One region of the Bradyrhizobium sp. CB1717 genome, then DNA from elsewhere that is predicted to be linked to it. Evidence: riboswitches for the same ligand, from Rfam matches in the RefSeq annotation. Region 1 holds a riboswitch; each other region holds the start of a gene.
The links. Region 1 has a riboswitch for cobalamin ahead of QA649_RS30555 (energy-coupling factor ABC transporter permease). Riboswitches for the same ligand answer to the same signal wherever they lie in the genome.

Region 1 (7,505 bases):
GATGCCACGGCTCCGCATCATCTCCAGTTCGCCCTCAAGCGTGAACGGTCCGCGCGACACGATCACGTCGGCTGCGAAGGGCAGGGGCGCCTCGGGCGGATCGACGAACCGCAGCGTGTAGGCGTGCCGAGGCTTGCTCGCGAATGGCGCGATGTGCTGGCGGCCAATGGCGAGAAAGACGCGCGCAGGCGTCTCGGGCAGCTCTGCGACGGCCGCGTTGACGTCGTCGACCTCGATCCAGTTGTCGCCTTGCGTCCTGTCCCATGGCATGCGTTCGAGCGCGATCAACGGCGTACCGGCTTCGGCGCACGCCGCAACCGCATTGCGGCTCATCTCGGCAGCGAAGGGATGCGTCGCGTCGATCACGTGCGTGATGCCTTCGCGGCGGATGTAATCGGCAAGCCCGCCGACGCCACCAAAGCCGCCGATGCGGGTCGGCAGCGGCTGGTCGGCCGGCGTGCGGGTGCGGCCGCCATAGGAGTAGACGGCTTCTATGCGCGCACGCGCGATTTCTGCAGCGAGCGAGCTCGCATCGGCCGTTCCGCCCAGAATGAGGGCGCGCGTCATGGCTGATCCCTGGCTGACTATCATTGGTATCGGCGAAGATGGCCTTGCCGGGCTGTCGGACGCAAGCCGAAAGGCGCTTGCGATGGCTGAAACCGTGTTCGGTGGTGAGCGCCATCTTGCACTTGCGGAGGTCGATAGCCGTGGTCGCCCGTGGCCGGTGCCGTTCGATGCCGATGTCGTGCTGAGCTGCCGCGGCAGGCCGACGGTGGTGCTCGCCTCCGGCGATCCGTTCTGGCATGGCGCCGGCGCAAGCATCGCCGAGAAGCTGCAGGCTGGCGAATGGATCGCGCACTCCGCGCCGTCGACCTTCTCGCTTGCGGCCGCGCGGCTGGGCTGGCGACTCGAATCCGCCGTCTGCCTCGGGCTTCACGCCGCGCCTTTCGAGCGCCTCGTGCCGCATCTGGCGCGAGGGGCTCACATCATCTGCCTCGTGCGCGATGGGAAGGCGGCGGGTGATCTTGCAAAATGGTTGAGCGAGCGCGGATGGGGGGCCTCGGCCTTCTGGATGCTCGCTGCGCTGGGCGGGCCGCGCGAGAGCATCAGGGAATATCGTGCCGACAGCTTTGCCGGCGATCTCACCGGAAACCTGGTTGTGGTCGCGCTTGAAGCGAAGGGAGCTCAGGGCATCCCCGGCAGCTCGGGACTTTCAGACGATCTCTTCATCCACGACGGCCAGATCACCAAGCGGCCTGTGCGCGCGCTGGCGCTTTCGGCGCTGGCGCCGCGTCCCGGCGAGCGGCTATGGGATATCGGCGCCGGATCGGGCTCGATCTCGGTGGAGTGGGCGCTGTGTGGTGGGACGGCGACTGCGGTCGAAGCGCGCGAGGATCGCGCCGCGAATATCCGCAAGAATGCGGCTGCGTTCGGACTGGCGCCTCGCATCACCATCGTTGAGGGGAAAGCGCCGGGAGCTCTCGCTGGGCTGGACGCGCCGGACGCCGTCTTCATCGGCGGCGGTCTCGACAAGGCGATGTTCGATGCGATCTGGTCGCATCTCGCTCCGGGGACACGCCTGGTTACGCATGCGGTGACGCTGGAGACGGAAGCGCTGCTCGGCGAATTGCATCAGCGTCATGGCGGCGAGTTGATGCGGGTCGAGATCGCACATGCCGCGCCGCTCGGCCGCTATCGGTCATGGGAGGCCGCTCGACCGGTGGTGCAGTGGAGTGCGGTCCGATGAAGGTCGCTGGGCTCGGGTTCAGAAAGGATGTCACACTGGCTTCGCTGCGCGAGGCGCTGCTGGCTGCCGGCGGCCCCGAAGGGCTCGTGGCGGTGGCAACTGTCAGCTACAAGGCCGACGCGGAGGCGCTGAAGCAGCTCGCACGTGAGTGCGGTGTGCCGATCAGGGCCGTTCCGGCCGAGACACTGGCCGGCATCGACACGCTCACGCAATCGAAGCTCATCGCAGAGAAGTTCGGCACGGGATCTCTTGCCGAAGCTGCGGCGCTCGCGGCGGCTGGCCCTCGCGCGAGATTGATTGCGTCGCTCGCGGTCTCGCAGGACCGCACGGCCACCGCCGCGATCGCGGAAGGAGATGGCCCATGACCGTGCATTTCATCGGCGCCGGGCCGGGCGCTCCCGATTTGCTGACGTTGCGCGGCCGCGACCTGATTGCGGCCTGTCCGGTCTGCCTCTATGCCGGCTCGCTGGTGCCCGAAGGCGTCCTGGCGCATTGCCCGCCCGGCGCGCACATCATCAACACGGCACCGATGTCGCTCGATGAGATCATCGCGGAGATTGTCGCCGCGCATGCGGGGGGCAAGGACGTCGCGCGGCTGCATTCCGGCGATCTCTCGATCTGGTCGGCGATGGGCGAGCAACTCCGCCGCCTGCGTGCGCTCGGCATTCCCTATACCGTCACGCCCGGCGTTCCTTCTTTCTCCGCCGCTGCGGCAGCACTTGAGGCCGAGCTGACTTTGCCCGGCCTGGCTCAGAGCGTGGTGCTGACGCGCACGCCGGGCCGCGCCAGCGCGATGCCGGAGGGCGAGAAGCTTGCCGCCTTCGCCGCCACCGGCGCGGTGCTCGCGATCCATCTCTCGATCCATCTGCTCGACCAGGTCGTCGCCGAGCTCACGCCGCATTACGGCACGGATTGCCCGGTCGCGATCGTCTGGCGCGCGAGCTGGCCGGATCAGCGCATCGTGCGCGCGACGCTGGCGACGCTTGATGCGGCCGTGGGCAGCGAGATGGAGCGCACCGCGCTGATCCTGATCGGCAAGACGCTTGGCGCTGCGGATTTCGACGAGAGCCGCCTCTATGCCGCCGACTACGACCGCCGCTATCGGCCGGTCGGCGCCGAGCCGCGCTTTCCGGAGGCGTCGTGATGGCGGCAGGCCTCGTCATCTCCGCACCTGCGTCGGGCGTCGGCAAGACCACGCTGACGCTGGCGCTCGCGCGCGCCTGGCGCAATCATGGCCTCAAGGTGCAATGCTTCAAGAGTGGCCCCGATTACATTGATCCCGCATTCCACGCTGCTGCCACGGGACGCGCCTCCGTCAACGTCGATAGCTGGGCGATGGACCGCGCGACGATCGACCATCTCGTCGCTCGCGGCACGGACGCCGACATTGTCCTCGCCGAAGGCTCGATGGGCCTTTTCGACGGCGTCGCCACGCGCGGCGTGTCCGGCACCGGCGCTTCGGCCGACATCGCGGAGATGCTGGGCTGGCCGGTGGTGCTGGTGATCGATCCCTCGGGGCAGGCGCAGACGGCGGCGGCGATCGCCGCGGGCCTTCGCGACTATCGCGCGGGCGTGCGCCTTGCCGGCGTCGTGCTCAATCGCGTTGCCAGCCCGCGCCACGAAGACCTCGTACGGCGTGCGCTGAACGATGCCGGCATCGCCGTGTTCGGTGCGCTCCCCCGTCATGCCGAGATCAGCCTGCCGAAACGCCATCTCGGTTTGGTGCAGGCGGAGGAGCAGGCCGAGATCGGCAAGCTGATCGACGAAGCCGCGCGCTTCGTCGCTGAGCATGTCGATCTCGACGCGGTGCTGGGATCGGCAGCCAGCTGGTCGCCGCAACCTTCGGCGAACGCCCTGAATGTGACGCCGCCCGGGCAGCGCATTGCGCTGGCCCGCGACGCGGCATTCTCCTTCGTCTATCCGCACATGCTGGAAGCCTGGCGCGCGGCGGGCGCCGAGATCTCGACATTCTCGCCGCTCGCCGACGAAGTGCCAGACGCGAACGCCGACGTCTGCTGGCTGCCCGGCGGGTATCCCGAGCTTCACGCGGGAAAGATCGCGGCCAATGCGCGCTTTCGCAGCGGCCTGCGCGCGTTCGTCGAGACGCGAACGGTGCACGGCGAGTGCGGAGGCTATATGGTCATGGGAAATGCTTTGACCGATGCCGACGGTGTCCGTCATGAGATGACGGGTCTGCTTGGCCTGGAGACCAGCTTTGCCAAGCGCCGCATGCATCTGGGCTATCGTCTCGCCACCCTTGCCGCACCCATGCCGGGGCACCAGGCGGGCGCACGCCTGCGCGGCCACGAATTCCACTATTCGACCATCCTCGCCCAGCCCGATACGCCGCTGGCGGTCGTGCATGATGCAACGGGCGCGGTCATCGCCGAGACCGGCTCGCAGCGCGGCCGTGCCACCGGCACATTCTTCCATCTGATCGCGGAGGACCGGTGAGCGGCTTTGTTTCCTTCGTCTCTGCTGGTCCCGGCGACCCCGAGCTCCTCACCGTGAAGGGCGCCACGCGGCTGCGCGAGGCCGACGTCGTGCTGTATGACGACCTGGCGTCCGGCGCGATCCTCGATCTCGCACGGCCCGGCGCCAATCTCGTTGCGGTGGGCAAGCGGGCGGGGCGCCCCTCGACCAAGCAGCACCACGTCAATCGCCTCCTGGTCGACTACGCCGCAACCGGTGCACGTGTGGTGCGGCTGAAGTCCGGCGATGCCGGCATTTTCGGCCGGCTCGAGGAGGAGATCGAGACGCTGCGCGAGGCCGGCATCGGCTACGAGATCGTTCCCGGCGTGACCTCGGCCTGCGTCGCCGCAGCGCAGGCGGGAATCCCGCTGACCCGACGCCACACCTCGCGCCGGGTGCAGTTCGTGACCGGGGCCGATGTCACCGGCGAGCTGCCGCCAAACCTGAACTGGGCGGCGCTGGCTGATCCTGAAGCGACCACCGTGGTCTATATGGGCCGGCGCACCTTTCCGGCGCTTGCCGCAAAATTGATCGCGCATGGCCTCGCCCCCGAGACACCGGCGCTGTTCGCCGAATCCCTCGGCCGACCCGACGAACGGCTGGTCCGCACCACGATTGCCGAGCTTGCCGAGCAGCTTGCACGGGGCGGGGCGGCTTCGACGGCCGCCGTGATCCTGTTCGGCGCGCTGGCGGGGGAATATCCGTCATGACCGCCGCTGCCGCCGTTCGCCCCTTGACGCCTGCAATGCGAAAGGGGCACACAGGACGGGCATGGTGCTCGACGCGGCGCAAAGCGCCGGAGCATAATCGGGAATGGGGATGGGCGGACCCAGTTGCGGCGCCCAAAACCCCAGCCGCCCCCGCGACTGTAAGCGGTGAGGGGCTCCGATCAGCCACTGGGCCGCAAGGTCCGGGAAGGCCGGAGAACCCCAGTGAACCGCGAGCCAGGAGACCGGCCGTGCATGTTTTGAGGCCAAGGCCGTCGGGTGTGACGGCAGGAAGGAACTGAGCCATGCATATCGAACCCGGAGTCGTGACGGGCGCCAAGCTCGTGTTGAGTTACGCAACCGGCATCGCCGCAGGCGGCGTTGCCTTGAAGCTCGCGGTCGAGACCGTGCGCGAGCAGGGCATCGGCTCGCTCGCCGTGCGCACCCTCGCGACCACCGTGCTCGTCTTCACCTTCTTCGAGATCCTGCCGCACTTCCCGGTCGGCGTTTCCGAGGTGCACTTCATCCTCGGCTCGACCTTGTTCCTGCTGTTCGGCGCGGCGCCCGCGGCCCTCGGCCTTGCATTTGGCCTGCTGCTCCAGGGCGTCTTCTTCGAGCCCGCTGACATCCCGCAATATGGCATGAACGTCACGACGCTGCTGGTGCCGCTGTTCGCGATCCAGGCGATCGCCACGCGGATCATTTCGCGCAACACCGCCTATGTCGACCTCAGGTATCGCCAGGCGCTGGCGCTCTCGACGACCTATCAGGCCGGCGTGATCGCCTGGGTGGCGTTCTGGGCGCTCTACGGCTCCGGCTTCGCCATGAGCAACCTCGCCAACATCGCGACGTTTGCGGCCTCCTACGCGCTCGTCATCGTGATCGAGCCGCTGGCCGATCTCGCCGTGCTGGCGCTGGCGAAGTCGCTGCGCGGCGTCACCGCGCCCGGCCTCGTCACCCCGCGCCTGCACAACGCGGCTTAAGAGACAAGGGGCGGCCGTCATGGCCGCCCCGTACGCCCGATGCTCACGCTCTCCCTGATAGGCATCGGTTGCGGTGATCCCGAGCAGCTCACGCGCGCCGCGATCCACGCCATCAACGCGGCCGATCTCGTCCTGATCCCGCGCAAGGGAAGCGCGAAATCCGATCTCGCCGATCTCAGGCGGACGATCTGCACTGACGTGCTTACCAACAAGACGACGCGCATTGCCGAGTTCGACCTTCCCGTGCGTGATGCGGCCGAGGCGGACTACCGCAAGGGCGTGGACGATTGGCACGACGCTGTGGCCGCCGCGTGGTCGCAGACCATCGCAAGCCATCTCGGCAGTGATGGAAAGGTCGCGCTGCTGATCTGGGGCGATCCTTCGCTCTATGATTCCTCGCTGCGCATCGCGCGGCGGCTCAATCCCTTGCCTGATATCGAGGTCGTGCCCGGCATCACCTCGATCCAGGCGCTGTGCGCGGCGCATGCGCTGCCGCTCAACGATATCGGTGAGCCTTTTCTGGTCACGACAGGACGTCGCTTGCGCGAAGGCGGTTGGCCGCAGGGCGTCGACACGGTGGCCGTGATGCTCGACGGCGGCACCGCATTCCAATCGCTCGATCCGGAAAGCTTGCACATCTGGTGGGGTGCGTATCTCGGCATGCCCGATCAGATCATCATGTCCGGTCGGCTCGCAGACGTGAGCTCGCGCATCGTCGCGACGCGACAGGAGGCGCGCGAGCGGCACGGCTGGATCATGGACAGCTACATTCTCAAGCGCAGGCCGTAAGCGAGGCAGCATGCTCCCCGACTGGGTCACTCAGAAATGCCCCGACATCTCCGCCGCCCATCGCGACGCGGCGATTGCACGGCAGGCGCAACTGACAAAACCGACCGGCGCGCTCGGCCGGCTCGAGCAGCTCGCGATCGAGCTTGCCGGCCTGCAAGCGACTGAGCAACCGCGTGCCGGGTGCGTGCCCATCATCATCTTCGCCGGCGATCACGGCATTGTCGCGCAGGGCGTGTCGGCCTATCCGCAAGGCGTCACCATCGCGATGATGGCGAACTTTGCCTCCGGCGGCGCCGCGATCTCGGTGCTGGCGCGCGAGCTCGGCTCAAACCTGGAAGTTGTTGACGCCGGCACGCTGGCGGAGGGGGCGACGCCTGGCATCGTCACCGACAAGCCGCGCAATGGCACGCGCGATTTCAGCGTCGAGGCTGCGCTCACGCCCACGGAGCTGGCCTTCGCCTTCGAAGCCGGCCAGCGCGCGGTCGCGCGTGCCGAGGCGAGCCAGCCTGATCTCCTGATCTTCGGCGAGATGGGCATCGGCAACACCACGACATCGGCGGCGATTGCCGCGAGCCTGCTCGCTGTCAGCGCCGAGGAGATCGCGGGCAGCGGCACCGGCGTCGATGCAGCCGGCCGCGCGCACAAGGCGCGCGTGATCGATGCGGCGATTGCGCGTCATGGCGTTGCGGGCGCGTCGCCCGAAAAGATCCTGTGCGCCGTCGGCGGGCTCGAGATCGCGGCGATCGCGGGCGCCATCATTGCGGCTGCGCAGCGCCGCATCCCCGTGTTGATCGACGGCTTCATCGT
Region 2 (7,505 bases), 1.1 Mb from region 1:
TCGGCCGGCATCTTTGGACGTTTGCTCTAGGAAAGCGTGGCCGTCATTTCCAAGCTACGACCTGACGCTGCGTGAGGTTCAAGCGATTTCTTCCGGTGTGCGCGCGCCGGTCTCTCTCTCTCTCTTCTCTCTCTCTCTCTCTCTCTCTCTCTCTCTCTCTCTCTCTCTCTCTCTCTCTCTCTCTCTCTCTCTCTCTCTCTCTCTCTGAGCGCGCACTGCACCCTCTCGACCTGAGGAGGAGATCCCCATCGCTCAGCCGCGAACTCGGTATATGAGAGAAAACCGAACCTCGGAACGCTGTTTCTCACGCGCTTGAAGAACAAAAGTCGCCTGTGAATCTTGACGGCCGAGTGGAAGTCAGGCGGGGAGGAGCAACTTGGCTAGCTGTGTGGCAGCCACCATCGGCAAGGCCTCGATGGTTTCAGCGACGGCGATGACATTTCGCCGTCAATTCTTAGGAAAATATTGATCTCCGAAGAGAAATCTGGTCTCGCTTCCTCTGAGATCTGGACAAAGGCGCGACGGAGTTCAGCTCAACACCCGCTGCGTAAAATGAATCGGTATCGTTTTGCGCAAACCGCGCCAAACCCGGAGCCCTCTTTCGGAGAGTCAGCCGGGTGATCGTTGATGCCAATTGCATTGAGGCTTTTCGCATGTCTGCGCTGCACCATAATCGTTCGTGGTGCCATCGCCGCGTTCGTACAAGGACCGGATTGTCATGGCCCAGGCGGCGCGACTGGCGGCCGCTCTCTCGTAGTATGCTTCACCGCGATCACATGCGGAGAGTTATCCAGCAAGCCCGGCGTGAGGGCGTGCGTTTTGCGCCACGGAAATTTGGAGCGGCAACCTCCGCGGCTTCGTCGTATACGCACTGGGCGAGGGGTAAGCCGCCCCGTGTTCGGACGATCGCGAGTGCCATCCTGTGCGAAGCCTCAATCCACAACATGGTTGCCCCCGTTGCGGCACTCGGGCAGCTAGCTCTGGTGCGGTTTAGCCGACTCAAGCTACAAATCATTCTCAATGGCCTCACTACAGAATGGGAATGAAATGGCTGCCCCCCGGGAATTGCCAGTCTCTTCTTACGCGCTTGAAGTAGATGGCCGACTCAGAGCCGAATTCGCAACCAGAGACGGCGCCAGGGCAGGCGGAGCAGAACTAAAGAAGCGTTTTCCCACGCTTCAAATCCGGATCTATGACGCGCAGACGAATGCGCGCGAGGAAATCTAGCACCGACCCAGTTCGGTCCTCGATACCTGGCGCACGGCGCCGGGTTCCTCGCCGGGGTCGCTCGCCGGTGCTCAGGGGGCGTGCCGGGCGCTAACGCTTGCCCCATTACCGTCTTAACGCGCTTCGTCGCAGCACTCGATCTCGCGTGCCGCCTCGGCGTCGGCACGCTCACGCTCTTGCGGGTGCCAGTCAGTCGCGCGATGCGCGGCGCGCACGCCGGATCGGGCTTGGGCCCGAGGCATCTCCAGGCCCGGTCCCTTGAAGACTGGCATGGAGAGCTGGTTCCCTCGCGGATTGGTGTCCTCCCACTGCCTCGGGTGCCCCGGGGGCCAAATCTCGCCAGCTGGCACGTGCCGCTGCACTCGACTACTCGCAGAAGGAGGCGGTGGTAATCTTGCTGTCCGATTGTTTCCTGACGAGCTGAAAGCTGCGGGAAAATCTCGAGACTGTTGAAGGCGCAAACACCGACATTTTAGAGCTGATATGTCTTGCAGTTGTTCAGAGGCGTTGGCGGTAAAAGGAGCTACGGCGCGATCTTGCTCTGCGCGACCATTTTACCGAGGGCTTTCGTCGCCTTGCTCTTCCCGATCCTTTGGCTCTATGCGAGCGAACCAGGAGCCAGGAGGAAAGGCCGCGATACGCTTGGCAAAGGAGGATTGCGGCTTCCAATCTTGCCCTTCGCTCTTCTCGAAAGTGATGACCCCGTTGTGTGTAAAAAAACGGGGTCCTGCGATATCGCAGTTCACTAAAAGCAAAACGCGCCACAGATCACCTTTCTCGGTCGGTTTGTCATTCTGCTTCGGCAAGTAGTCCACTCCAACAGGTTCAACGATAGTGCAGCGGCCCTGCCGCAGAAGATCGCCGAGCCGGCCTTGCGTGGTCGTCACAAAGTTGAAATTGCTCGGATCATGCAAAAAGCGAAGATTTGCGTCCCTTTCGCCATCCTTGACTTCACTGGCGATCAACGAGAGCGCCAGGGCGCGCCAGCCCAATTCCATCGGCTTTGCATAGGTCGACGCAAGTTGAAAGGTTCCGTCGTGCGCGATCTTCCAGGTGATAACATTCTGTTCGCCTGATGTATCATCCCGGTGCCTAGTCCACGAAACGAACACATGGTCATCTTGATCAAGTTCAGCGAGGCCCCACATTCGAGGGACGAACTGTGCCACCTTCGAGACGTTGGAGACAATTTGTTCAATTGTCTCGCCGTCTTGCGCTCGCCACGTTGACTTGAATCGTTCGATAAGGGGGCTCTCGTTGGCGCGAACACTGTTGCTCGTCGGAGCCAACCCGGCCAGGTAGATCAGGCATTGACCAAGACAAAACCATAACGCGCGTCTTCCAGAGATTTTTCTCATAACTGTCGGCCTATCTGGTTTCATCCACACGTCGTTCTAAAGCGGGCAACCTTCAACCAGTATGCGCGAGCGCAAGAAGTTAGCGGCGACGCGACGGGGAGAGCGATGGTGTCCCGTGCGAGCAGGGCTCCCCTCTATGTCACGCGCCGCTAACTTCGCTGCCGGCGACAGCCTCAATTTGCTGTGCTGGACATGCCCAGAAGGAGAAGACTGGGTATGCCGAAGACTTGCATCCTTCGTGCCAGGTAATGGACTGCAATTCACACCGCTTTTGTGTTCTCTTTGTCGACTTTCCGACTGGCCCATGTCTCGATGTTTCCGTTCAGCGCTATCCAGCGCGGCTTATGCATCCTCGTCACGCGACCGTTTAGTTCGGTATCGTTGCCATCGGAAGCCGGGACTCGCAACAGATGCGTTCGGCTCGAGGCAGCAGTCCCGACTGCGCAAGCCGCATTTGTCCCTGCCACCGATCTGCCATGCGGCCCGCGGGCAGCTGCGATGGTCATTCCGATATGGCCGATTGAGAGCGCTTCTACATCATCTGAACCATAGAGATGCATGGTCATTCGCGTCGCAGATGTCGCAGCTCAGCTTGAGACATAATCTGAGAGGTTGACGGAAGACTTCTCTTGCCGATATTCCAAGCCGTCGAGGTTCTCCGGTTTCCACTTGCCGGAGCTAAGAGGGAAGCCGGTGACAATGCCGGCGCTGCCCCCGCAACTGTGAGCGGCAAGCCGCTGTCCAACGATGTCACTGAAGCCTGCGCGGCTTCGGGAAGGCCGGACAGAAGCGATGACCCGCGAGCCAGGAGACCTGCCCCGACAATATATTCGTCCACGGGCGGGGTGTCCCGGTGGTGCGCCAAGCAGCCGTCGCACCGCGCGACTTCCCCTGCCTGCGTCCGCCATGGCCTTTGCCCCCAACATGGGGTTAACGCTATGTCTCTTCTCTCCCTTCCGGTTGCTACGCTCGGAACGCCACGCATCGGTCCAAGGCGGGAGCTCAAGCTCGCTCTAGAAAGCTACTGGGCCGGAAAAAGCAGCGAACAGCAGTTGCTCGAGGACGCAGCTGGCTTGCGTGCCGCGAACTGGGCTCGACAGAAATCTATCGGCGTCACAGTCATTCCATCGAACGATTTCTCGCTGTATGATCAGGTGCTCGACACGAGTGTCATGGTTGGCGCCATCCCGGAGATCTACGCCTCGAAAGCCGAATCCGTTTCGCTCAAGACGTACTTCGCCATGGCCCGCGGATCACAATGCGACGATCGGGATGCGAATTGCGGTCACGGACCGCGCGGATTTGGCGCACCCGCGCAGGAGATGACTAAGTGGTTCGACACCAACTACCACTACATGGTCCCGGAGTTTCACAGGGGGCAGACTTTCAGGCTATGCTCTCGCAAGCCGATCGAGGAGTATGAGGAAGCCAAGGCCCTTGGCTTCCAAACCCGCCCTGTCCTGATCGGGCCGGTCACATTCCTAAAGCTCGGCAAGAGTCCCGATCCTGCGTTCCAGCCACTTTCACTACTGGATGAACTGATACAGGCCTATATCGAGGTTCTGCAGGAATTGGGCAAACGTGGGGCAAATTGGGTTCAGTTCGACGAGCCCTGCCTGGTTCTTGATCTGGATGAAAGGGGGCGGCAATCTTTGCGACATGCCTATGATCGGCTCGCCAAGGAGGTGCCGGCCATCAAGATCTTAGTTGCCAGCTATTTCGGCGACCTCGGGGACAATCTGAACACCGCGTTGAGCCTGCCAGTTGCCGGACTACACCTCGACCTAGTTCGAGCGCCACAGTTGTTGGACCAGATCAGCGCTGGCGGCCGAAGTGATCTCGTCATGTCGCTCGGTGTCGTCGACGGCCGGAATGTATGGCGGTCGAATTTGTCGTCGCTGCGCCAGCGGCTCGAACCCGCGATTGCGAAGCTCGGCAAGGACCGTGTACAGATTGCCCCATCCTGCTCGCTACTTCATGTGCCGGTCGATGTTGAACTCGAAACCGGGCTCGCTTCCGACGTCAAGAGCTGGCTTGCTTTCGCGGTCCAGAAGATGCGGGAGCTTGCGATCCTGGCGCGGGCACTCGCAGGCGACCAGAATGTTGCGCCAGCTCTTGCCGAGTCGGAATGTGCCGCGACTGTTCGCCGGACTTCGCCGAAAATCCGTGATGCCAATGTCGCTGTCCGGATGAAAGCGATCGATCAGACCATGCGTCGACGGGCGAGCCCATTTGCCCGTCGTGCCGAGATCCAAAGCAATCGTTTCGGACTACCGGCTTTTCCTACCACGACCATCGGATCGTTTCCGCAGACCACAGAGGTCCGGAATGCCCGTGCGGCGCATGCGCGAGGCGCGATAAGTGACGAGCAATACGACAGGTTCCTCAAGGAGGAGACTGCGCGCGCCGTACGTTGGCAGGAGGACATCGGTCTCGACGTCCTCGTGCACGGCGAGTTCGAGCGCAATGACATGGTGCAGTACTTCGGCGAGCACCTCGCCGGCTTCGCATTTACCAGGAACGGATGGGTGCAGTCGTACGGCTCGCGCTGCGTCAGGCCACCGATCCTGTTTGGCGATGTGGTGCGGCCGAAGCCTATCACCGTGGACTGGTGGCGCTACGCGCAATCACTAACGAGGAAGCCGATGAAGGCTATGTTGACCGGACCGGTGACGATCTTGAACTGGTCCTTCGTTCGCGATGATATTCCCAGAAGCGAGGTCTGCCGCCAGATTGCGCTCGCGATCCGAGACGAAGTCCGCGATCTCGAGAATGCTGGTGCGACAATGATCCAGATCGACGAAGCCGCACTGCGCGAAGGAATGCCGTTGCGTCGATCGGAGTGGACGGCCTATCTCGACTGGGCCGTGGATTGCTTCAGCATCTGCTCATCGGGTGTCGCCGACGAAACACAAATTCATACACATATGTGCTACTCGGAGTTCAACGACATCATCGGTGCGATCGCTGCAATGGACGCAGATGTCATCTCGATCGAGACGTCGCGTTCGAAAATGGAACTACTCGACGCGTTCAGGAACTACGAATATCCAAATCAGATCGGGCCGGGCGTGTACGACATCCACTCCCCACGCGTTCCCGAGGCGGGCGAAATGAAGGAACTGATGGCGTTGGCTCAGACCCGGCTCCAGGATTCGCAGCTCTGGGTCAATCCGGACTGCGGCCTGAAGACGCGCAAATGGGAGGAAGTGCGGCCGGCGCTAGCGAACATGGTCGCTGCCGCCCGCCAACTGCGCGCTGCATTCGATCTGCAAGGCCGTTGATCCGGGCTTGGGTCGCTTCTCGACAAAGCGGATCCTCTTGCGGTCATTTGCGCTGTCGATGATCGATGGAGCCTTGGGAATACAAAAAAAGCCCGGCCCCGCTTAGCGGGCCGGGCGAAAGTCTGGGAGGAGCGACGCTGACGCATCGCGCGGACTTCCATCGGCAGAGAGAGGTCAACCGCCGGTTCGATCACGGCAAGGACATTCGCCGAAAATCTGAGCTCAGTTGAAGCACAAGCTCAGCGGAGCTCAATTATGCCGTGGTATGCGACCGTTAGCCTGAGGTTTATAAAGTTACACCAAGGTTTGTCGCTCAAGAGCACGTCGGCAACGATTACGACGGCGACGAGGGACGGTGATGCCGGGCGGTCACCGCAGCGACGAGCCGCAAACTCGGTGCGCTTTCCTGCTTGGAAACCTTATGCTCGATCAGCGCGACGATACGAAAAACCCGGCTCCAAGGATCTTGCAAGCGTAGACAATGCATGAGCGGTTGCTATTGATTGAACCCTGCTTAAGGTAGTCCTTGGTCGACCAGTCCCACCCGATAGTCGGGTTTCGTCTTGGGCCTCTGTTTGAGAGTCTATGAGCGAACCACGCGGAGGATGTCACGAGCTTGAAGATGGCACTGGTGCCGACAGGGTGCTCCTCAGCCGTGAGCGTGGTCCTGCCCTCAGCACAGGCCAGTTGAATGATGGCGATCTCCGATCCGACACGACTCGGCGCAGAGTTAGACCTGACGTCGTCCAGCGCCTTGCCGTTCGTGCTAAACGTACCCGGGCGAGCAGTGCCTGGCAATTGGCGTGCTGTGGGTCGAACCGGCCGCGGTCGGATCATTCAGAGCGTGCCAGGCTGGCAAAGAGTGGGAGTGCTTCGCCCCACCCGCGCGGCGGAAATCGTCCGTCGTTGTGGGGCGGCGGACATGAGAGGCATCCGTTTCGCGATGTCACTGCGCAACTGCCAGACCTGCGACATCACATTGTGGAACGTGCCGGAACCAGGGCTCAGGAAGGCTCAGCCATGCCGTTGGCACCGGAAGCGATCATCGTGCGCAGAAAGCCATTTTGGCGGTGCAGCAGGCTACGTGCCCGCGAACACCCCATTTTCATTTCGACATGATGAGCATGAGGTCTAATTCCTGCTGTAAGACGGCGCCGATCAATACGGCCCCTACGTCTCGGCGCCGTGTCACGGGTTGCCGGCCTTGGCGGACGAAAACGCGACCGAGCTCCGTTCGGCCTCAGCTTCTTGCTCCAATTGCAGAATATGCGCTCTTAGCGCGTCGGAAGTGGCTGCCGCTGTCTCGCTGAACAGGGGATCTCCATCATCGGTGACGGCGGAAGCGATTTGGGTCCATTCCTGTGCCGAGAGAGCCTTCAGTGCGGCCGGAAAGAAATCTCGTTCTTCCCACATCATGTGGCGCCGCTCGCGTACTATAAAGTCGCGTATGATATCGCCGACGTCTTGCCGAAAGAGTTCACGATCCGCGAGGATGGCGTCAATAGCTCGCGCGAAGTGGTGCAAACGGTCGACCACTTCCTGGTGTTCAAGCGCGAGATCGCCGACGATTGCAGCTGCATCCGGATCGCGAGCCTTGAGCTTGAAAAAAATCAAGTCTTCTTGTGGATGATGGTAC
Region 3 (7,505 bases), 3.8 Mb from region 1:
GTGCGGCTGGGCGCGGCGAAACCCACCGACTTCACCCAGGTCATCGTCGACACCACGGTGCAGGAGAAGGCGATCGCATTCCCGACCGATGCTCGACTGATGCATCGGGCGCGCGAGAGGTTGGTGCGGAGCTGCGCCAATCCTACGTCCGCGTCGGCAAGATCGCACTGATCCGACATCAGCGCTACGCCCACGCCAAGCACTTCAATCGGGCGAACCGCGCCTTGCGCACGATTAGGACCATGCTGGGCCGCGTGATCCGCGATATTGGTCGCAAGATCGCGGATCGGCCGCAGCTGGAGGACGTCTTTGCGTTGCCGCTGTCGCTGGCCCGGCAGGTCCGCGAACAGCGGCAACGGCAGCGCGGCAAGAAAATCTATTCGTTGCACGCGCCGGAGGTCGAATGCATCGGTAAGGGAAAAGCTCACAAGCCCTACGAGTTCGGCGTGAAGGTGAGTGTCGCCACGCCCGTTGATCGCTGCAAGGGCGGCCAGTTTGTCGCCCATGTGAAAGCGTTGCCGGGCAATCCGTATGACGGACACACGCTCGCGACTGTCATTCCCGAGATCGAGGCCAGCGTCGGCGCTTGCCTGACCAGGATCGTTGCCGATGCTGGCTATCGCGGTCACAACGCGCCGAAAGACAAGATCTTCAAGGTCTATGTCGCCGGCCAGAAGCGTGGCGTGACCGCAGCAATCAAACGCGCCTTCCGACGCCGATCCGCGGTCGAACCGGTGATAGGCCATCTCAAGAATGAGCACCGGATGAACCGAAATCATCTCGCCGGCACCCGCGGCGACGCCCCCAACGCGGTCCTTGCCGCCGCGGGCTACAACTTCCGGCTTCTGATCCTCTGGCTCACGACTTTGTTTGTCCGGATCTGCTGCGCCTTCCTGTTCGCCGGCGCCTGGTCATCCCGTCAACAGACCTCATGATCAACGTTCTTCACGGTCGACTAATGATCCGACGCTGCTCATGCTGCGACCTCGCCGCCAACCAGCGCTAATGGCTTGCTATGCAATCCGGCGGGATGAGCTAGGTGGGTCGATGCGGGCGCCGCCATACTCACGTAGCTTGGACAGATCGCCATGAGGGACACGCCTAAAGACGGCGCGATGGGTTTCGGCTGGGATGGCCCGGCCTCGTTCATCCCAGCGGCGCGCGGGTGATGAACCAGGCGAACATCCCTGCGACCGCCTAGTCCAAACGTAGCCGAATGACGAGGTCGACTACGTTGAAGAAGCGCCGCGGGCACCGGATCGGATGCAGCTTCTGGCGATGGCAAGGGCCAGGTGGGTTTTGCCTGTGCCGGTGCCGCCAACCAGTACGACGTTGCGTTGTTGGGCGATGAAGCCGCCGCTTTGCGGGCCACAGCATCCGCTACCGGCCAGACACGCACTTTTGGCCATTCTCCGGATGCTCGGGCAACGCTTGCGCCCCAGTCAACTACCAACCTTGGGAATTGATGGAGAAGATGGTCACATGGCAATTCTCGTTAATACACCGTCAAGGAAGTCGATACGAAGCTGGGTTTAGAGAATGAAAAAAGTTCTGCTGGGCACGGTAGCCTTCATCGCACTAGCCGCTCCTGCCTCTGCCGCTGATCTGGCCGCGCGACCCTACGTCAAAGCGCCCCCGGCGGTCATTCCAATCTATGATTGGAGCGGCTTCTACATCGGCATTAACGGCGGCGGCGGCTCCGCGCATCAGTGCTGGGACCTGCTTAATGCCGGCGGCGTGATCGTCGCTCCGCCCGTCACCATGGGGTGCCATAATGCGACGGGAGGCACGGTCGGCGGTCAAATCGGCTATCGCTGGCAAATAGCGAACTCGATGTTCGGCCTGGAGGCGCAGGGCAACTGGGCCGATTTCAAGGGCTCCAACGCGAACCTCGCTCTTGCAGGCGTCCAGGACAACTCCAAGCTTGATGCATTCGGCCTGTTCACGGGACAAGTCGGCTATGCCTGGAATAACGTGCTGCTTTATGTGAAAGGTGGCGCGGCGGTTGTCCGCGACAAATACCGGGTCTCCGATTTTGCGACTGGGCTGACCATCGACAACGGCAGCGAAACCCGTTGGGGCGGCACAGTAGGAGCGGGCCTTGAATTTGGCTTCGCTCCGAACTGGTCCATCGGCGTTGAGTACGACCACCTGTTCATGGGGCATCGGGACGTAGACTTCTTCTTTTCAACAGGAATCGTAGGTGCTCCGGTGGGCGCTTTTGCAGGGACTGCCCGTATCGGTCAGGACGTCGATATCGGTTTGGTCCGCGTGAACTACCGCTGGGGTGGCCCGGTCGCCACGACATATTGATCTTCGCCAGAACGGAAGCGCTCCTTCACACGGGGGACGGGCAGCCGGATAATCTTGGCGCGCTGCTCGTATCTCAAGCTAGCAATCATTGATTTAGATCATTTCCAGAAACTACGTAAGGATCGGAATAGGCGGAGACGATGCGCTGGTCTCGCAGTCTTGGTTTTTCTTCCTCCTTCAGGTGAAGCACGAGGGCACATCGCAAAGACGCGCAACCATCCCTATGCTCAGGCGGTGATCGCCGCGGGCTGGATTACCTTGTTCTTCGGCTTTGCCCTCTGCCCACTCGCCTTCATCTGGGCCTATGTCGAGGTGCCGGCTCCTCGAAATACGGGAGCCTCGTGATGGGCGTCCCGATCATCAACACTTTCGTTGTGCGGCTGCTCTTGCTATTCCTCTTCAAGATCGTGCGGTTCAACGTATTCTGGAAGCTTTCGCCTTCCCTGGTCAGCCTGCCGGCCTTGCTCGGTCTCCTCATCCCGGGGCTCGGTCATCGTAGTGCGCAGCGCGGTCTCTGGGGCGGCTATGCCCAAACCCAATGCGACTTGTTGGTAGTGTTCTAACAGCCGCTACAGAAATATCATGAGAAGCGATAAACCATATACTTGGCCTGCTCGTCGTAGCTAGCAAGCTTCTCGTTCACTTGCGGGTCTTCCAGCGTCTGGAAGCTATTCCTCTCCCAGAACCTCGTTGAGCCGTTCACAGCAACCAGGGAAACGTTTGGAAGGTGCGCGCGCCTAGCGTGGCTAATCAGCTTGCGCACAACCTCGGACGCTGCGCCGCCAGACCGCGCCTCGGGCAATAGCGCGATATCGTGGATATAATATGTGGATGCGGCGTCGGGTACGGATTTTAGAAGGACATTGAGAGCGGGTGGCTTTTGAAGTGCCAAGGATGGATGAAATATAGCCAGCAGCACCAATCGCCTCGCGCTCAAGCACGAAGCATCCGGCGGGGTAAAGCCGAAGCCGCTCCGAGAATACGGCCTCATCCTCAGGGTAATTGAGGTGAACGCGATCTACGATCGCGTTCACAGATGGAAGATCTTCGCACTCCATTGCTCGCCAAGGCATGCAATGCACTTTCAGTGATTTATTAACCGCTGTTCACTAGCATCAAATGCTGGCGGGCAACAGTACACGCCCTGACGCTCGGCTGCTCAATCCGTGAGCGGAACAGACTCTAGTCCTTTTGCCCCGAGGTCGTATGCGCCGTATAGATGGGCCGATGCGGGGCCCTTGGGGAAAGAGGAGCAGAACTGCTCAAAGTCGCGGAAACCTTCATTGCCAATCCCGAGCCAAGCCCCTGCCAGGGGGGAGGAGTAGAGACTCGACGGGAAGCACCTACAGCGGACATCGCCGGGTGAAGGGATAGTCCAGACCACGAACGCCGGAAGGGTGACAGGCGACGCGATCGGATCATGAAGCGTTTCAAATCGTCCCGTCAGGCTCAACTTTTCTGTCAGTTCATGATCAGGTCGCGAACCTTTTCCACATCCTCTCTCTCGGAGCCGTCACTGCCGACTTCCGTCGTGCTTCGCGCGAGCGAGCCTTTGCGACTTGGCGCGATCTCCACGACAAGCGCTCGCCGAACCTCGACCTTGGGGCTGCTCCAATTCGTTAACTTGACGGTGCCGCCTTGACGAATCTCCGCGAGCGGCGCCTATATGTAGCCCGTCACGGTCTTCCATTCCCGCATCTCGTAGGATGGAAGCTAAGAGGGAACCCGGTGCGCCGGCAACGGCTATTCCGAGGCTGCCCCCGCAACTGTAAGCGGCGAGCGGTTGTCATCATGGTCACTGGCGCGACAGCGCTGGGAAGGCCGACAGCCGCAGCGACCCGCGAGCCAGGAGACCTGCCGCGACAGAACGAACGTCCTCGGGCGGGGTGCCCCGGTGGGTTGCTTGCAACTGGTGATATTTGCCCGGTCTCCTCGCAAGTCGTCCGCACGGCCCCCAGCCTCAAACATCGCGGGGTTGCCGATGTCGCCGTCTTACGATTTCGATCAGCATGGTCATCTCATCGAGATGCCGAGTGTGCGGCCGCTCCCAGCGCAGGCCAAGCCTACCACGCCTGAGCTGTGTCTTGTGCAGCCGCCGCCATCGCCGGCTCCGCTGCCAAGGCCCCTCGCGCCATCGCCAAGGCCGTCTGACCTCACGCTCGATCGGTCGCGCGACAACCTGCTGACGTCGTTCGGCAAGCTGACGCTGACCGACCGTTATCTGCTCGCCGGCGAAAGCCTCCAGGACATGTTCGCCCGGGTGTCTTGCGCCTTCGCGGACGATGTTGCGCATGCCCAACGTCTGTATGATGGGATGTCTCGACTGTGGTTCATGCCGGCCACACCGGTGCTCTCCAACGGCGGCACCCCGCGCGGCCTGCCGATCTCGTGCTTCCTTAACTCGGTGTCGGACTCGCTCGAAGGCATCGTCGGCATCTGGAACGAGAACGTCTGGCTTGCCTCCAACGGCGGCGGCATCGGCACCTACTGGGGGAATGTTCGCTCGATCGGCGAGAAAGTGAGGGGCGGCGTCACCTCGGGCATCATCCCGTTCATCCACGTCATGGACGGCCTGACGCTGGCGATCAGCCAGGGCTCGTTGCGGCGCGGCTCGGCGGCGGTCTATCTCGATATCCACCATCCCGAGATCGAGGAGTTCCTCGAGATCCGCAAGGCGTCCGGCGACTTCAACCGCAAGAGCCTCAACCTACATCACGGCATCAACGTCACCGACGAGTTCATGCGTGCCGTGGGTGCCGGCACCACGTTCGCTCTGCGCAGCCCGAAGACTAACGAGGTCGTCCGCGAGATCGATGCCCGCCAGCTGTGGCAACGTATCCTTGAGAACCGGCTGCAGACGGGCGAGCCTTATCTCTTGTTCATCGACACCGTGAACCGCGCGCTCCCCAAGCACCAGCGCGAGCTCGGCCTCAAGGTCTCGACCTCCAACCTGTGCAGCGAGATTACGCTGCCGACCGGCATCGATCATCGCGACGAGGAGCGCACCGCGGTGTGCTGCCTGTCGTCGCTCAACCTCGAGACCTGGGACCAGTGGAATAAGGAGCCCGGCTTCATCGAGGACGTCATGCGCCTCCTCGACAACGTGCTCACCCACTTCATCACAGTGGCGCCGGACGGCATGAAGCGTGCCCGCTACGCCGCCCTGCGCGAACGCTCCGTTGGCCTCGGCGTCATGGGCTTCCACTCGTTTCTCCAGGCCAAGGGCATTCCGATGGAGAGTGTCCTGGCCAAGTCGTTCAATCTGAACATGTTCCGAAAAATCCGTCGCGATGCCGACGCGGCATCCGTGGCGCTCGCTCGCGAGCGTGGCCCGTGCCCGGATGCCCTGGAACGCGGCGTGATGGCGCGCTTCAGCCACAAGATAGCGATCGCGCCGACCGCCTCGATAAGCATCATCTGCGGCGGCACCAGCGCCTGCACCGAGCCAATCCCGGCCAACATCTACACCCACAAGACGCTATCCGGCGCCATCTCGGTGCGTAATCCGCATCTCGCCAAGGTGCTGGCCGCCAAGGGCGCCGACACCTCGGCGACCTGGCAGTCGATCATCGCGCACGAGGGGTCGGTCGCCCATCTCGACATCCTGTCGGAGCACGAGAAAGCGATCCTTCGCACCGCCTTTGAGGTCGACCAGCGCTGGATCGTCGAGCTTGCCGCCGATCGCGCCCCATTCATTTGCCAGAGCCAGTCGATCAACCTCTATCTGCCGGCCGACGTCGATAAGTGGGACCTCCACATGCTGCACTGGACGGCATGGAAGCGTGGGGTGAAGAGCCTCTACTACTGCCGTTCAAAATCGATCTCGCGCGCGGCGTTCGCCGGCAAGATTGCCGAGGATGACACGGCAACGCCGGCGCCGCAGCGCACCGACTATGAGGAGTGCCTCGCATGTCAATGATCGATCTGTCGTCCGTCGATCCGCGCACGCTGATCGGCAAGGGGCGCGTCGGCCTCCTTGATTCGACCGGCAGCTATGACGTCGATCGCTACGCCTGGGCTTACGAGTTCTGGAAGCGCCAGCAGCAGACCCACTGGATGGGCGAAGAGGTGCCGCTCGGCACCGACCTCAAGGACTGGGCGTCGGACCGCGTCACCGCCAACGAGCGTGCGCTGCTTACCCAGATCTTCCGTTTTTTCACTCAGTCGGACATCGAGGTCGGCGACAACTATCTCAAGCGCTACATCCCGATCTTCCAGCCGCTCACCGTCCAGATGATGATGGCCGCTTTCACCAATATGGAGACGGTTCATATCGACGCCTATGCGCTGCTGCTCAAGACGCTTGGTATGCCCAAGACCGAGTTTGAGGCATTCCGCGGCTATGCGCAGATGCGCGCCAAGGCGGACTACATGCACGAATTCGGCGTCGACACCGTGGCCGATGTCGCCCGCACCCTGGCGATGTTCGGAGCCTTCACCGAAGGCATGGCCTTGTTCGCGAGCTTCGCCATGCTGCTCAACTTCCCGCGCCACAACAAGATGAACGGCATGGGACAGATCGTAAGCTGGTCAGTGCGCGACGAGAGTCTCCACTGCGAGGGCATCATCAAGCTATTTCACGAATGGCACCGCGAAACCGGCGCGGTGACGCGCTCCGTCCGCGACGACATTGTCGACGTCGCCAAGACCATGGTGAACCTGGAGGAGAACTTCGTCGAGCTCGCCTTCGGCCTTGGCAAGATCGAGGGCATGCTGCCTGAGCACATCCACGCCTACGTCCGCTACGTCGCCGACTGGCGACTGACCCAGCTCCGGATTGCCCCGGTCTTCGGCTTCTTCGAGGCGAAGGAGGGCGGGTTCACACAGCTCAAGGCGCATCCGCTGCCGTGGCTCGTCGAGATTCTCAATGGCGTCGAGCACGCCAATTTCTTCGAGCAGCGCGCCACGGAGTACTCCAAGGCGGCGAGCCGCGGCAGCTGGGACGGCGAAAACGGGGTGTGGGCGGCTTTCGGCCGTATCTAGCCCGTCTTTATTCATGAAGGGCCTGTGGGTGGCTAGCGAGTGTGGTGTAAGCCGCTGATGGGACGTGGGATTCGGTTGCTGAGACCAATTCTGCGCTGACATCATCGAGGCAACCACACCGGCCATGGTCGACGATACGATTCTGCCCTTCCTGTTTCCAGCGGTCAGGCGCAAGACGATCACAGCCGCCTTTGATGGTGGGCGGCTGT

Region 2: linked by a shared signal. The riboswitch ahead of metE (5-methyltetrahydropteroyltriglutamate--homocysteine S-methyltransferase) and the one ahead of QA649_RS30555 (energy-coupling factor ABC transporter permease) in region 1 are both predicted to bind cobalamin.
Region 3: linked by a shared signal. The riboswitch ahead of QA649_RS05110 (ribonucleoside-diphosphate reductase subunit alpha) and the one ahead of QA649_RS30555 (energy-coupling factor ABC transporter permease) in region 1 are both predicted to bind cobalamin.

The regions. Positions count from the first base shown of each region.
Region 1 covers NZ_CP121666.1:6,522,971-6,530,475, reverse strand. Annotated here, with positions in the region: gene QA649_RS30585 (cobalt-precorrin-6A reductase) at 1-567, opposite strand, end outside; gene cbiT (precorrin-6Y C5,15-methyltransferase (decarboxylating) subunit CbiT) at 566-1,747, shown strand; gene QA649_RS30575 (cobalamin biosynthesis protein) at 1,744-2,112, shown strand; gene cobM (precorrin-4 C(11)-methyltransferase) at 2,109-2,891, shown strand; gene QA649_RS30565 (cobyrinate a,c-diamide synthase) at 2,891-4,201, shown strand; gene cobA (uroporphyrinogen-III C-methyltransferase) at 4,198-4,929, shown strand; cobalamin riboswitch at 4,975-5,195, shown strand; gene QA649_RS30555 (energy-coupling factor ABC transporter permease) at 5,232-5,909, shown strand; gene cobF (precorrin-6A synthase (deacetylating)) at 5,949-6,698, shown strand; gene cobT (nicotinate-nucleotide--dimethylbenzimidazole phosphoribosyltransferase) at 6,709-7,505, shown strand, end outside.
Region 2 covers NZ_CP121666.1:7,606,443-7,613,947, reverse strand. Annotated here, with positions in the region: gene QA649_RS35555 (nodulate formation efficiency C protein) at 1,782-2,609, opposite strand; cobalamin riboswitch at 3,220-3,421, shown strand; gene metE (5-methyltetrahydropteroyltriglutamate--homocysteine S-methyltransferase) at 3,524-5,869, shown strand; gene QA649_RS35545 (hemerythrin domain-containing protein) at 7,058-7,505, opposite strand, start outside.
Region 3 covers NZ_CP121666.1:1,078,517-1,086,021, forward strand. Annotated here, with positions in the region: partial or broken gene QA649_RS05075 (IS5 family transposase) at 1-935, shown strand, start outside; partial or broken gene QA649_RS05080 (ATP-binding protein) at 1,210-1,358, opposite strand; gene QA649_RS05085 (outer membrane beta-barrel protein) at 1,540-2,313, shown strand; gene QA649_RS05090 (DUF3302 domain-containing protein) at 2,473-2,658, shown strand; gene QA649_RS05095 (hypothetical protein) at 2,658-2,876, shown strand; gene QA649_RS05100 (GNAT family N-acetyltransferase) at 2,894-3,232, opposite strand; partial or broken gene QA649_RS05105 (hypothetical protein) at 3,716-3,936, shown strand; cobalamin riboswitch at 3,976-4,190, shown strand; gene QA649_RS05110 (ribonucleoside-diphosphate reductase subunit alpha) at 4,295-6,232, shown strand; gene QA649_RS05115 (ribonucleotide-diphosphate reductase subunit beta) at 6,223-7,296, shown strand.